Regions from separate parts of the Intestinimonas sp. MSJ-38 genome, predicted to be linked through region 2. Evidence: predicted binding sites of a transcription regulator. Region 2 holds the regulator's gene; the other holds the start of a gene.

Region 1 (7,686 bases), on a different contig from region 2:
GGTATCCCCGCCAAGATCATCAAGCAAAAGGACGAGCGCACCCAGTCCAAAACCGCTTTGGTGGACGCTCTGCGCAGCCTGTAAGAGCATTATTGTGAAAAAATCGCGTCTGCAAAATATGCAGACGCGATTTTTTTGTCCCTTTCTCTTGTGCAGGGCACCAATTCATAGTAAAATAAACCGGTTCGCCATTTTATTTCCAGAAAGGAGGGGCGCTCTGTGAAGCATCACCCTTGCAAGCGGATCCAATGTTGGCACAATACTCGGTTTCCCCGCAGACCGCCCCCGGCTGTCCTTTTCTCCATTTTTAACAAATAAAAAATAAGAAAAGGATGTTTGATACATGAATTGGTTTATTCTGGCGCTGATCGCCATTTTGTTCTGGAGCGGCTCTGATCTTTTTTCCAAAATGGGTTCCAAATCCGACGATATTTATAGCCACTGGAAAATGATCATGGCCGTGGGTACTGTCATGGGTATCCACGCCATTTATCTGATCGCCACCGGCACCCCCTTCTCTTTTGTGGACATCATCACCTATCTTCCCGCCTCCTTCCTCTATATCCTGGCTATGATCCTGGGTTATGCGGGCCTGCGGTATATTGAGCTGTCCATCTCCTCGCCGGTGTGTAACTCTTCCGGCGCAGTGGCCGCCCTTTTGTGCTTCTTTATCCTGGGCGACACCATGGGCGCCATGCAGTTTTTCGGCGTGGCTCTGGTGTGCATCGGCGTTTTCGCCCTGTCTGTCATTGAAAAGAAAAAAGACGACACCATCCGCCTGCAAAGCGGTCTGTCGGCAGACAAAAAATACACCCGCAGCGTGTTGGCCATCGTCTTTCCCCTGCTCTATTGCCTGATCGATGGTCTGGGCACCTTTGCCGATGCTCTGCTGCTGGACCGGGCCATTGCGGAAACTCAGGCCAACATCGCCTATGAGCTGACCTTCCTGTTCATGGCTGTGTGTGCCTTCATCTATGTGGTGATCATCAAAAAGCAAAAGATCACCCTCTCCAAGGAAAAGCCCAAAATGCTGGCCGCTCTGTGCGAAACCGCAGGCCAGTTTGCCTATGTATTCGCCATCGGCGCCAACGCCATTGTGGCCGCGCCCATGATCTCCTCTTACTGCATCGCCTCCCTGTTGTGGAGCCGTTTGCTGCTGAAAGAAAAACTGTCCAAAGCCCAATACCTGGTCATCGCTATTGCGGCGGTGGGCATCGTCATCCTGGGCCAGGAATAATCAAAAAAGCGCCGCACAGCGGCGCTTTTTTGATACTATAATCCGATCCAGAGAAACAGCAACATTCCAAAAATGCAGAGCACAAGGCCCACTTTGCGCAAAGAAAAACCCCGTCTTACTTCATAGGCGGCCGGGCAAAGATGCAACAGATCCCACAGCACCCACACTTTTTGAGGAAAGATCGCAAGAACCAGACCAGACCCCAGCATCAAAGCACTCAGGGGCCACAGAACCAACCGGGGCCTTGTGCAGGCATCCTGCTGGATCTCAATGGAAAAATCCGCCTGATAGCTTTCTCCCCGCTGCAGCAACACCCCATTTGCATCTCCCAAAGGCACATTGGAGCCATCGGTGACCACATGGCAGCGGAAGCGCACATCCTCTTTTTCAAAAAGGAATGAATCCGTGGCGCTGCGTTGGATTTCTTTGGCTACCGGACGGACCCACAAAGCCAGCGGGTCAGCTCTTCTCTGTGCTCCTTCCACGGCCAGGCTGGAAAGCAGCATGATCTCCCGACCGGTGGCGGCCACCCCGATTCCCTCCTCCTGGATGGAAAAAGCAACCCCTGTGAGCACGCCTTTCTTTACTGTATAGGTAAACTCAGGGTGAGGCGCCCGGCTACCTTCAACAGAATAGTCCATGGCGATGTTTTCCCACCGGCCCTGGGCATTCAGCTGCCGCCCGTAGTCCATATCCAGATGCTGGGCCAAGGCGTTGTAATTTTCCGCAAATTCTTCCACCGTGAGCGGCAGGCCATTGGGAACCCGCAGCCCCTGGCGCTGGGCTGTGACACTGATAAGAGCCATGATCAGTCCGCAGGCCACAAAGGCCAGCGCCCGCACCCATTCCTTATCCTCCCGAAGGGAAAGAACAGTTTCCTCTTCCCAGGGCTGCTTTTCCAGGTTTCTTGCCCGTCGGAAACTGCACCACGAACACCATAAACTCACCAAAGGCAGGTTCAGCCCCAGGCCATGAAGCAAAACCTTCCATGTGCGTCGCAAAGCCTGTCCATAGGATAGATATCCTCCTTCTTCCCCTTGGATGTGCAGCCCCAAAATGGCTTTTCCCGGCGTCGTCCCCCACAGATGAAGGCACAATGGCTCAAAAAGAAGCAAAGTCAAGGCAGACAAGCAGGAAAAGAGATACCAGTGTATTCCTTTCAAGGATAAAACATCCACTTTAAAAACCAAAGTCAACAGCAATTCCCAGGGCAGTGCACAGATTCCGGTGTCCAGCCCCCGGGCCAGATACCGGAGTGCTGGAGAAAACACCGGAGCCGGCCTGTCCTTTTTAAGGGTTTCCTCCGGATCTTCCAGCTGGGCCAGGTACCGGGGCGCATCCAAAGCGGCAAAGGCAATCCCCGCTTCCTCAATGCTGCGGCACACTTCCCTGGCTCGGACCAGAGCCTGCTCCCGACTGTCCAAGCGGTATGCATTCTCTCTCAGCGCCTGAGACAAAGACCGCGCCCCCGCCTGGATCTCACCGATCTCCTCCAAAGACACTCCCAACGCCCGCAGCAATTTGATCCGCAGCAGCTGCTGCACATCCTCCTGGGAATATTCCCGGTAGCCGTTTTCCCTCCGTCGGGGGGAAATCAATCCTTGCTGTTCGTAAAACCGAACGGTAGCCCGCTCCATATTGCACAGCTTTTCCACTTCTTTGATGGTCATATATCCCGCCTCCTTCCCCTTTTGAGGCCAGTATAAAGGATAAAGCCCCTTGACAGTCAAGGGGCTTTATGGTCAAAAATCTGTTTTTATACCAGTTTCGCCTTTTCCAGGATGGCATCCACCTGTTTTTGCTGTTCCTCGGTCAAAGGCAGCAGAGGCGGGCAAGGCTCTCCCCCCTGGTATCCCAGCTTATTGCAGGCATACTTCAAAGCGGGAACCCCCAGTTTGCCGGTGACACAGGCATTCACCGGGAACATCCTCTTGTAAAGCTCCAGGGATGCGGCATAGTCCCCCGCTTCAAACAGGCGCTGCACCTCCACACACTCCTGGGGACAGCAGTTGGCCAGAGCCATCACCGAGCCTTTGATGCCGATGGCCAGGGCCGGATACCAGGCCGAAGCCGTGCCCACCAGCAAATTGAATTCCGGGTCCAGACCCTGGGTCATAAAGGAGATCAACTGGGCGATATTCCCCGAGCTGTCCTTCATGCCGATAATGTTGGGATGATGAGACAGAATGGAAGCCGCCCGGGGAGAAATATTCACATGAGTAAACTTGGTCACATTGTAGATCAGAATGGGAATGGGGCTTTCGTCGGCCACCTTTGTAAAGAAGGCGATAAGGGCTTCGTCTCCCATCTGGTCCCCGTAATAATTGGGGGTGAGGACCAGGGCGCACTGGGCCCCGGCTTCGGCGGCCTTCTTGGTCAGGCGGATGGTGGCCTGGGTGTTTTCCAGCCCGGTTCCCGCCATGAGCAATTTGCCCGGCGCTTTGTGCTGGGCGGCCATGCGGATGAGCTCCAGTTTGTCCTCCTCTTCCAGATAAGGAGTTTCCCCGTTGGAACCCAGCACCAGATACCCGGCCACGCCAGTGTCATTCCATTTTTCAATGTTCTTCCGGAAGGCCTCAAAATCCACCTTCCCTTCCTTGGTGAACGGCGTGATCACCGGGGGCAGTACACCGTGAATTTCAAAAAACTTGCTGGCCATGGCTTCATCCTCCCTTGGTTTTTGGGTATTTTCTCCAAAATCCATGGTAGCATCTCCCCAGCTTTTCGTCAAGATGAAAGAAGGAGGAGCATTTGCTCCTCCTTTTCTCTTATTTCTGTTGGGCCGACAGGGCATCCACCGACAGAAGCGCTTGCTCCAGATTCTTCGGGCTGATTTCCCAGGCCATATTGTGGATGGACTCGCCGGGGGCGCAGGCCTTTTCGGCGGCAATGATCACCCGGCTTTTGTCGGTGATCCCCATTTCCGCCAAAGTCACAGGCAATCCCACCGAGCGGCAGAACCGATGCACCTGCCAGAATTCTTCTGTGGGACCATCCTCCAACAGCAGCTGAGCCAGAGTGCCATAAGCCACCACTTCACCATGCATGGCGGTGAGCTCTTCCAGAGCGGTAAAGCCGTTGTACACCGAATGAGCCACAGCCAGACCGCCGTTGTCGGCGCCTACACCGCTGAGATAGGTGTTGGCTTCCACAATGGCCTCCACGGCCGGAGTCAACAGGCCTTGCTGGGCATCCACCTTGGCCAGAAGCCCCTTATCCTGCAAGGTATCCCAGCACAACCGGCACAGTGCCATGGCCGAGCGGGTCACGCCGCCATTTTCCAGGCTGGGTGCATGATTTCTCTCACAGACCCGGGCCTCGAAGAAGGTGCCCAGGGCATCTCCCATGCCGGAAACCAAAAACCGTACCGGGGCCTTGGCGATAATGGAAGTGTCCACAACCACCACATCCGGGTTCTGGGGATAGAACAAATAGCTGTCGAAGGTGCCATCATCCTGATAGATCACCGAAAGACCGGTGCAAGGGGCATCGGTGGCGCAAACGGTGGGGATGATGACTACCGGCTTATGCTGATAGTAGGCCGTGGCCTTGGCGGTATCGATGGCGCTGCCGCCGCCTACACCACAGACCACATCGATTCCCTTTTCCTGAACCAGACGGCCCATTTTCTCGATTTCCCCACGGGAGCTGATGCCGCCAAAGGTTTCAAAATAAATCTGGGCTTCCGAGGAGGCAAAGCTCTGACGGATTTTATCCTCTGTGGCTTTTCGTCCACTTCCGCTGCAGATAAACAGGAAGCTCTTTCCCAGATTTTCTACATTCTGACGCAGTTCCAGCAATGCGTCCTCGCCCTGCACATATTTTGCGGGGGCCCGCATGAGTTTCAGCATAAGAATCACTCCTTTGTCTCCTATTGTAGTCTCTTTTGTCCTGTTTTCAAGAAGCAGATTCCATAAAAAAACACAGGGGATTTGGTCAATTTGTCAAAAGTTTAACATAGACCTTTTCCCTGTGTTTGATTGATTTTTCCGTGCTTACATTCCGTACTTTCGCAGGAAGGGGATGTGGCTCATAATCCATGCTGCAAGGAAACTCAAAAGGAACACCAAAGCGGTAGCCACCGGCACAGCCACCAGCGGTGTCCAGGTGGCCGCATTCAGCCCCAGAGCCACCAGACGGCTGTTGAAAAAGGCATGGACCAGATACATTCCAAAGGACAGCTGGGAAACCTTGAGGCAAAAGGCCAGCCCCCGTTTTCCCAAGCGATTTCCATGGCAATGCTCTTTGAAAAAGAGGAAAATCCCCACCGACATCATGGCCACATTGGGAGTGACATACAAAAACCAGGTTTCGTTGGGGGCATTCCAATCCAGGCTGGCCGCCACCGTCATGCCCCAGGTCCACAGCGTCCCCAAAATCCCGGCGGCGTAAATGAGCTTTTTCACTTTCGGAGTAAAATCATAGGTTTTGAAGTAATATCCGGCCACAAAATAGCCGATATATCCACCCAGCATCTTCAGATCCAGCCGATACACCACACCGCTGACCACCTGCCCCACCTGAGTGCCGTTGAACATGGGCAGAAAGAGAGTAAAGACAAAATAGAGCAGCAAAAAATACTCCAGATCCCGCCGGCTGGCCCCTTTGATAAAGAGCCGCAGGATGGGAGTGATGAGATACAGGCCCATGATCATATAGATAAACCACAAATGATAATGGCCAAAGGCGATGTTGGTGATGATCTGCCACAGGGAGTCGGGAGTGCCGGCCCGGCTGTTGAGCAAGGCAGTATACAGGGCATAGAAGGTGGACCAGATCAAAAAAGCGGCGGCAATGCGGGGCAGATTCTTGCGGAAAATGCTTTTATAGGTCACATTCCGCTGAGGGTCCAAAAAGAACATGCCGCTGAGCATGACAAACACCGGCACACACCAACGTACCAGGCTGTCAAACCCGTTGAGGATCTGCCATTCTGTGCTGTGCACATCCATTCCCGGCCAGTTGTTCCCACACACATGAACCACGATCACCGCAACCATGGCCAAAGCCCGCAAAAGGTCGGCATACAGCAGCCGACCCGTGGTATTTTCTTTCATTCTCTTTTCCCCTTTGTCTGGAATAGTACCAGTATAGCATATCAGCCGCCGGAGGAAAACCGGCCATTCTATAGCCTGATGGCTGTTTTTCCTCAAAAGTTTTGCTTTTTGTGAAAAAGAGGAGAAAAAAATCCCCTTTCCCTCTTGCATTTTTGTAAAAACTGAGTAAAATGATTCATTATCCCTAAAGGATTTTTATTTTATCCATTCAGGAGGTTATATAGATGAAAAACGGCGAACTGATCGGCGAGATGATTGCTTGGGAGGAAGGCTCCCCCAAGCGGATCAACCATTTTCTCAAGGTCTATGGCTTGGCCAAGGCCATCGCTTCCCGTGAGCAGTTGAGCTCCACCACTATGAACATCGTGGAAACCGCCGCCATTCTCCACGATATCGGCATCAAACCCTGCCTGGAAAAATACAGCTCCTGCCAGGGCCCCCAGCAGGAGGAAGAAGGGGAAAAAGCCTGCCGGGCTCTGATGGAAAGATGCGGCTACACCGACAAGGAGTTTGTGGACCGGATCTGCTGGCTGGTGGCCCACCATCACAGCTATGACAATGTGCAGGACATCGATCTGCAGATCCTCATCGAGGCCGATTTCCTGGTGAATCTGGATGAAAAGCAGGCCGATGAGGCCGCCATCGAACAGGTGCGGGACGACCACTTTAAAACAGCCACCGGAAAGAAGTTCCTCCAACAGCTGCTTCTCAGCAAGAAATAATGTGAAAATATCAAAAAAGGCTTCGGTAAAACCGAAACCTTTTTTATTTTTTCTTTTCTTCCGCTTCTTTTTTTAAAATACGGAAATCTTCCACCACTTGGCGTAAATGCGTTACTACCCCCGGGGGAAGTCCGCTGACATCAATAAACTCTTCTTTTTCCAGTCCCAGCAAATAGTCAGTAGAAACCGAGAAAATATCTGCCAGTTTTTTCAGCATCTCAATAGACGGCTGGATATTATCATTTTCCCAATTAGAAACACTTTGCTTAGTCACACCTAAGCGCCTGGCCAATTCCACCTGACTCATTCCTCGGACCAACCGCAATGTGCGAATCTGATGGTTTAACATGAGAATCCCTCTAGTCAAATATTAGAATACTATTATATCAATATTGATTGACAAAATAAAAATACTGTGGTATATTTATTTTGTACCAGAGAGGTGGCCTTTATGCTCCAATTTTCTTGGAAAACAGTCAGAAATCATCTTATTTTTTTGAGCATATTGGGTTTATTGTGTATCTGGGGATGTCCCCTGCGCAGACTAACGGGAATTTCTTGTCCTGGCTGTGGTTTAACCCGGGCATGGCTTTCTTTTTTGAAGGGACAATGGAACCTAGCAATCTCCTATCACCTCTTCTTTCTTCCCACACCTTTTTTTCTATTTTTA
Region 2 (7,686 bases):
TGCTGGAGTTTTCCGCCCTCACCAAGCGTCTGGGGCTGGAAGGCGAAGGGGAAAGCCTGGATACGCCGGAGGCCCGGGAGATCTCCGCAGACTACCGCCTGGCCCAGCCGGAGGAACTGCAAGACCTGCTGCAAGCCTTTTCCGGGAAGGACACCCCCTGCCGCCTGGACCCGGGGTTCCACGCCCTGGCCCTGGAGAAAGAGGGGGAAGTGCTGCTCTTCACCCGGGAGCATCTGGGGGAAGAAGCCTTCATGGGCTTCCTCCGGGACTTTTTCCAGGGAACAGGGGGCAAGGTGCTCTGCGACGCCAAGCCCACCTGGAAAGCCCTGCTGGAAGGGGGCATCTGTCCCCAGGGGTTAAAAGGGGACACCGCCCTCAGCTGCTACCTGCTGGACCCCACCGCCGGCGGCTACACCCTGGAGAAAACCGCTGCGGCCTATCTGGGGGCGCACCTGCTTCCGGAGAGCCACTACACCGGGGAGGACGCCTTTTCTCCCCTGAACCCGGAGAGCATGGCCCTGTCCGCCCTGGCCCAGCACTGTCGGGCCGTGGGACGGCTCCATGAAACCCTGGGAGAGCGCATCCGGGAAGAGGGAATGGAAAAACTCCTTTGTGAAGTGGAGCTGCCCCTGGTTCCCGTTTTGTGCCAGATGGAGCGGGAGGGCTTTTTGCTGGACACCGGAAGGCTTCTCTGTTTCGGGGCCTCTCTCGGCAGCCAGATCGAGGAGCTGACACAGGAGATCTACCGCCTGGCCGGGGAGCAGTTCAACATCAACTCCACCCAGCAGCTGGGGCATATCCTGTTTGAAAGTCTGGGACTCAAAGCCGTCAAAAAGACCAAGAAGGGCTATTCCACCGACATTGAAGTGCTGGAAAAACTGAAAAACAGCCATGCCATTGTGCCCCTCATTATTGAATACCGGAAGCTGACCAAGCTGAAAAGCACCTATGTGGACGGCCTGAGCCGGCTGGCGGGAGCCGATGGACGGGTGCACACCACCTTCCAGCAGATGATCACCGCCACAGGGCGTCTCAGCAGCACCGAGCCCAACCTGCAGAACATCCCGGTGCGTCAGCAGATCGGCGCCGAGATCCGCCGGTGTTTTGTGGCAAGGCCCGGCTGGGTGCTCATCGACGCCGACTATTCCCAGATCGAGCTGCGGGTGCTGGCCCATATCGCCGATGACCCCATTATGAAGCGGGCCTTCCTGGAAGGGGAGGACATCCACACCGTCACCGCCTCCCAGGTGTTCGGCGTACCGGTGGAGTTTGTCACGCCCCAGATGCGCAGTCATGCCAAGGCGGTGAATTTCGGCATTGTCTACGGCATTTCCGCCTTTTCTCTCTCCGAGGACATTCATGTGTCCCAGAAGGAGGCCCAGGGCTATATTGACAGCTACCTGGAAAAATACAGCGGCGTGCGCCGGTATATGGAAGAGATCAAGGAAAAGGCCCGGCAGGAAGGGTTCGTCACCACCTTGTGGGGCCGCCGCCGGTACCTGCCCGAGCTCCGCAGCAAGAACTTCAATATCCGCTCCTTCGGAGAGCGTCTGGCGCTGAACACTCCCATCCAGGGAACGGCTGCCGACATCATCAAGGCGGCCATGGTGGCGGTTGCCCGCAGGCTTGAAAAGGAAGGCCTTCAGGCCCGGCTGCTGCTCCAGGTCCACGACGAGCTGATCATCGAAGCGCCCCGGGAGGAAGCGGCGCAGGTCAGCGCCCTTCTCAAAGAGGAGATGGAAGGGGCCTTCCCCTTGTCGGTGCGCCTGACTGCCGATGTGAGCCAGGGAGAGAACTGGTATGAAGCAAAGAAATAAGACGCTGTGGCAGGTGGAGGAGCTGCGGGAGGAACACATTCCTCCGATCGCCGCCATCGAGCGGGCCTGTTTCACAGACCCCTGGAGCGAAAGCGCCTTGCGGGATGAGCTGAACAGTCCTCTGGCCCGGTACTTTGTGTGCACCGAAAACGGGGAGGTGCTGGGGTACATCGGCACCCGGATGGTGCTGGATGAATGCCAGGTGGCCAATGTGGCGGTATCTCCGGCGTGCCGCCGGGAGGGAGTGGCTTCCTTTCTGATGGAGGCCATGCTGGGTTTCTGCCGCCGGGAGGGCATGAACCTTGTGACCCTGGAAGTGCGGGTGTCAAACAGCGCCGCCCAGGCCCTTTATGAAAAGTTCGGCTTTCAGAAAACCGGTATCCGCCCCGGCTATTACCGATCCCCTCCGGAAGATGCGCTTTTGATGGCACTGAAGCCAGCATAGAGCCAGAACACCCGCTGCGGCGGGTGTTGCCCCAGGCTTCTTCCCGGCGATAAAATCGCCGGGCCAGCGTGACGCTGGACCCATAACTTTCTTTGCCTGGGTGGGCACAACTGGCCTTTTCTGATGCACTGGGCCAGGATTGCAAGATGGCCCCTACCGGGTGATGGTTTATCACACCCGGAGCACCTGGGCCTGGCAACGCATACAGCCTGGGAGAGTTTTGGCAGCGGGGACACCCCGCAGAAAAGGAATGAGAACAATATGAAGATTTTAGCCATAGAAACCTCTTGTGACGAGACGGCGGCGGCCGTCAGTCAGGATGGCCGGACCATTCTGTCCGATGTGATCTATTCCCAGGCCGATATGCACGCCCTGTATGGGGGCGTGGTGCCGGAGATCGCCTCCCGCAAGCACATCGAGAAAATCAGCCTGGTGGCCCAGCAGGCCCTGGAGCAGGCCGGGGTGGGGCCGGAGGAGATCGACGCCGTGGCCGCCACCTGCGCCCCCGGGCTGATCGGGGCCCTTCTGGTGGGGGCCAACTTCGCCAAGGCCTGCGCCCAGGCCTGGGGCGTGCCCTTTGTGCCGGTGCACCATATCCGGGGCCATATCGCCGCCAATTTCGTGGCCTTCCCGGATCTGGAGCCGCCTTTTCTGGCGCTGGTAGCCTCGGGCGGCCACACCGTCCTGGCCGATGTGCAGGATCACACCCGCATGGAAGTGCTGGGCACCACCCGGGACGATGCGGCAGGGGAGGCCTTCGACAAGATCGCCCGCACCCTGGGCCTGCCTTATCCCGGCGGCAAGGCCATGGATGAACTGGCCCAGCAGGGAGACCCCCATTTTTACGATCTGCCCCAGGCCCATGTGGCGGGCAGCGCTCTGGATTTCTCTTTTTCCGGGCTGAAAACCGCCGCCATCAACCTGGTGCACAACTTAGGCCAGAAGGGGCAGCAGGTGGAAAAACACCATCTGGCGGCGGGGGTATGCCATGCCGTGGCCCAGGCCATCGTGCCCCGGATGCTGGAAGCGGCCCGGGAAAGAAAGCGGGATACCCTGGTGATCGCCGGGGGCGTGGCGGCCAACTCGGTACTGCGCGGTCTTTTGGAAGAGGAAGCAGGGAAGGCCGGACTGCGGCTTTTCCTGCCGCCCCTGCGTCTTTGCGGGGACAACGGCTCTATGATCGCCTGCCAGGCCTACTATGAATTTCTGGCCGGGCACACCGGCACCTTAGAGCAGAACTGCTATGCCACCATGCCTCTTTCGGAGGATGTGAGCGCGGCGCTGTGATGCTGTGAAAAATCACAGATCGCACCAAAAAAGAGACGAGAAAAGCGCAAGATCCCCATTGTCAAAACAGAGCATAACACCTTGTTAAACCAGAACAAAAGGTCGAAAAAGGCCGGGACCCATTGAAAAAGCAGGGATTTCCGGTTGTGGATAACTCTGTGGACAATGTTGATAACTCATTGTAGTAAGAAAACGGGAACAGGTGGACCATCGCCCGGAAACAGTCCCGTGGAAGGAAGAAATAGGCAAAATGGAAGAAAAAAAGATTTCAATGGCGGTGATCCGCCGGATGCCCCGGTACTATCGGTATGTGAATGAGCTGCACCAGAACGGCGTGGCCCGCATTTCATCCGGGGTCTTGGCGGCCAAGATGGGCCTGAAGGCCTCCCAGGTGCGGCAGGATTTCAACTGCTTTGGCGGCTTTGGCCAGCAGGGCTATGGTTATAATGTGGAGAATCTCCGGGCTTCCATCCGGGAGATCCTCAAGCTGGACAACAACCATACAGCGGTGCTCATCGGCGCAGGTAATCTGGGCCGGGCGCTGATGACCAACTTCAAGTTTGATCAAAGCGGGTTCCAGCTCACCGCGGCCTTTGATGTGCGGCCGGAGCTGTTCGGCGGTCATGTGGCCGGGGTGCCGGTGCTGGATATGCAGGAACTGGAAAGCTATGTGGAGCGGCACCAGCCGGATATTGCCATTCTGACCCTGCCCCGTCAGGCGGCCCGGGATGTGGCCGACAAGCTGTGCAGCTGGGGCATCCGGGGCATCTGGAATTTCACCGGTGCGGATCTTCATCTGGACGGCATCCATGTGCCGGTGGAGAATGTTCATTTCAGCGAAAGCCTGATGACATTGTCATACCGCATTTGAGGCGGGGTGGCCCCGCACCCGTTCCTGTCTCCGGTGGGGATGCGCTGCTGCGCCTCCATGCTCCGGTGCTGGCGAGCCAACACCGGTAAGGGCCAACCTGCGATCCTGGGTCCGGTGGCCGGACGGCCATATTTTCTTTGCTTTGGCCGGTTGTGTTTGCCTGGGCAAAGAGAGGAACGAGAGCCCAGGCACTGGGCCAGCGTGATTCTTTGTCTTGGTCGGTTGTGTTGACCCGGGCAAAGAGAAGCCCCCCTTGTGCAAAGGGGGGACAGCATGGCGCAGCCATGCAGGGGGGATTGTGAAGCCGGGGGAATGATTCAGCTGGTTTTCTATTGTCGGGTGCGGGAGCTCGCCGTCAATCCCTCAGTCGGCGTTCGCCGACAGCTCCCTTTGCACAAGGGAGCCGTCTTTGCCTTTCTGCATCGGACTTGCCGGGCGCGGCAGCGCAGTTTGGCCGTCCGGCCACCGGACCCCCCTTGTGCAAAGGGGGGACAGCATGGCGCAGCCATGCAGGGGGGATCGTGAAGCGAAACAAGCCAACCAGCTAAATTCTGCTGCCGGGCGCGGGAGCGCAGTTTGGGTCCAGCGTCACGCTGGTGGGACTTAGCAGGTGGCCGAGGAGGAAGCCGCGTGGGACACCGGCTCCTGCTTTTTCTGAGGATAGGCCAGGGGAGTGGTCTTTTTCTCCAGATTTTCCCGGGCGATGGCCAGCATCAGCTTGATCCGGTTTTCCTGGTTGACGCTGGTGGCGCTGGGGTCATAGTCAATGGGCACAATGTTGGAATCGGGATAGATCTCCTTCAGCTTGCGGATCATGCCCTTGCCCACGATGTGATTGGGCAGGCAGCCGAAGGGCTGGGTGCAGATGATGTTCTGGAACCCTGCGTCGATCAGCTCGGCCATCTCGGCGGTGAGCAGCCAGCCTTCGCCCATCTTGCAGCCCGAGCCGATCAGCCCGCGGGACAGCTCCTTGGTGTGGTAAAAGGGGGAGGGGGCCTGAAACCGGGGCTCCTGGGATACGGCGTCGATCATGGCCTTTTCAATGCCGCAAAGGTAGTCCATGATCTTCTTCGCCACCATGGCCTTGATGGGACTGCCGCCATAGAGCTCCACATCGGTGATGTTGTTTTCAATGCAGTACATCACGAAATTCAGCACCCCGGGGATCATCACTTCGCAATCCTCCCGGCGCAGCAGTCCTTCCAGATCGTTGTTGCCCAGCTTGGAATACTTCACATAGATCTCGCCCACGACCCCAACCTTCACTTTGGGGGTCATATGCACCGGAATGCGGGCAAAATCCCGGACGATCTCACCCATGTTCTGGGCGATCTCCTTTTTGCCGTAGCCGCTCTTCTGTTCAAATTGCTGCACCAGCCGCTGGCTCCAGGTCTCCACCATGGCCATGGCCTGGCCCTTTTCGGTCTCATAGGGCTTCACCTGGTTGGAAAGGAGCATCAAAAGGTCGCCATAGACCAGAGCGGCCATGGCCTGACGCAGCAGGGGCAGGGTGAGCCGGAAGCCCTTGTTTTTCTCCAGGCCGGAAACATTCAGGGAGATCACCGGCACCTGGTCGAAACCGGCCCGGTGGAGGGCTTTCCGCAGAAGATGGATGTAGTTGGAAGCCCGGCAGCCGCCGCCGGTCTGGGACAGAAGCAGGGCGGTGCGGTCGGGGTCATAATTGCCGCTTTTCAGGGCGTCGATCATCTGGCCGATGACCAGGAGGGCCGGGTAACAGGTGTCGTTGTGCACATATTTCAGCCCGTTCTCTGTGACAGAGGGGCCGCAGTTATGGAGAAGCACTGCCCGATAGCCGTGGCTGCGGAGCACGCTTTCCAGAATGCGGAAATGGATGGGGGCCATGTTGGGCACCAGGATGGTATATTCCCGGCGCATTTCCTGGGTGAACATCAGCCGCCCTTGTTTATCGTACTGCAATTTGGCCATGGTAGTTACTTTCCTCCTGCTCTTTCCGGCGCTTCCAGAGCGGCCAGCAAACTGCGCAGCCGGATCTTCACAGCGCCCAGGTTTGTGATCTCGTCGATTTTGATCTGGGTGTATATTTTGTTTTCGCTCTCCAGAATGGAGCGGACTTCATCGGTGGTGATGGCGTCCAGGCCGCAGCCGAAGGACACCAGCTGCACCAGGTTCATGTCCTGCTGATCCCGGATGTGCCGGGCGGCGGCATAGAGCCGGGCGTGGTAGGTCCACTGGTTGAGCACGCCGGTGCGGAAGGGAGCTTCCTCCTGGCTGATGCAGTCCTCGCTGATCACCGCCGCGCCGCAGGAGCAAATCAGCTTGTCGATGCCGTGGTTGATCTCCGGGTCCACATGGTAGGGCCGCCCAGCCAGCACCATGATGGGCTTATGTTCCTGCCGGGCCTGACGGATGATCTCGGCCCCACGGGCCCGCACCTGGGCGAAGTAGTTGTCGTATTCCTGCTGCCCGGCTTTCAGTGCTTCCTGCACCTCTTTCCGGGTGATGTCGGGGAAGTACTTCTGCAAGATCGCGGTCATTTTGTGAGTGAAATCCTTTGGACGGTGCAGGCCGATGTAATCGGTGATGAGCACCACATCGGAAGGCAGGGGCATATTGCCGGAGATCACTTCCGGGTAATAGGCCACCACCGGGCAGTTATAGTGGCCATCCCCTTTGTGTTCATTTAAGTTATAGGTCATGCAGGGATAGAATATGCGCCCCACGCCCTGATCGATGAGGGATTGCACATGGCCGTGCATCAGTTTGGCGGGGAAGCACACGGTATCCGAGGGGATGCTCCCCTGGCCCCGGAGATAGAGGGCCCGGTTGGAGGGGGGAGAGGTGATGACCTCAAAGCCCAGCTTGGTGAAGAAGGCGTGCCAGAAGGGGAGCAGTTCATAGAAATTCAGACCCATGGGCAGGCCCAGCTGACCCCGTTTGCCCCGGATGGGGTGATAGGAATGGAGCAGCTGGAGCTTGTATTCGTAAATGTCCGGCAGATCTCCGGCGGCCCGACGGGTCACAGGCCGCTGGCACCGGTTGCCGCTGATGAAGCGGCGGTCCGAGCCGAACTGGTTGACGGTGAGCTTGCAGTGGTTCTGGCACAGGCCGCATTCCACCGCCTGGACCTTGTGGGTCAGGTTTTGCAGCTCCTCCGGCCCCAGCAGAGTGGAGGGGCCTTTCTGCCGCTCCATGGCATAGAGGGCCGCGCCATAGGCGCCCATCAGCCCGGCCACGCTGGGCCGCACCACCTGGACCCCCATTTCCTGCTCAAAGGCCCGGAGCAC

The links. The regulator Rex, encoded in region 2, represses fermentation and respiration genes when NADH is low (regulators of the CRP and FNR family bind a similar motif). The targets are predictions, from matches to a motif close to ATTGTTAANNNNTTAACAAT.
Region 1: the regulator Rex is predicted to act here: its motif matches at 5,178-5,197, upstream of KQI26_RS12715 (glycerol dehydrogenase).

What each region holds. Positions count from the first base shown of each region.
Region 1 covers NZ_JAHLPO010000025.1:25,096-32,781, reverse strand. Annotated here, with positions in the region: gene dapD (2,3,4,5-tetrahydropyridine-2,6-dicarboxylate N-acetyltransferase) at 1-84, shown strand, start outside; gene KQI26_RS12730 (EamA family transporter) at 344-1,237, shown strand; gene KQI26_RS12725 (MerR family transcriptional regulator) at 1,273-2,907, opposite strand; gene KQI26_RS12720 (dihydrodipicolinate synthase family protein) at 2,994-3,941, opposite strand; gene KQI26_RS12715 (glycerol dehydrogenase) at 4,006-5,088, opposite strand; gene KQI26_RS12710 (acyltransferase) at 5,233-6,294, opposite strand; gene KQI26_RS12705 (HD domain-containing protein) at 6,519-7,016, shown strand; gene KQI26_RS12700 (helix-turn-helix domain-containing protein) at 7,060-7,365, opposite strand; gene KQI26_RS15820 (DUF2752 domain-containing protein) at 7,468-7,686, shown strand, end outside.
Region 2 covers NZ_JAHLPO010000005.1:85,438-93,123, forward strand. Annotated here, with positions in the region: gene polA (DNA polymerase I) at 1-1,817, shown strand, start outside; gene rimI (ribosomal protein S18-alanine N-acetyltransferase) at 1,801-2,262, shown strand; gene tsaD (tRNA (adenosine(37)-N6)-threonylcarbamoyltransferase complex transferase subunit TsaD) at 2,524-3,549, shown strand; gene KQI26_RS04810 (redox-sensing transcriptional repressor Rex) at 3,800-4,420, shown strand; gene KQI26_RS04815 (2-hydroxyacyl-CoA dehydratase) at 5,024-6,367, opposite strand; gene KQI26_RS04820 (acyl-CoA dehydratase activase-related protein) at 6,373-7,686, opposite strand, start outside.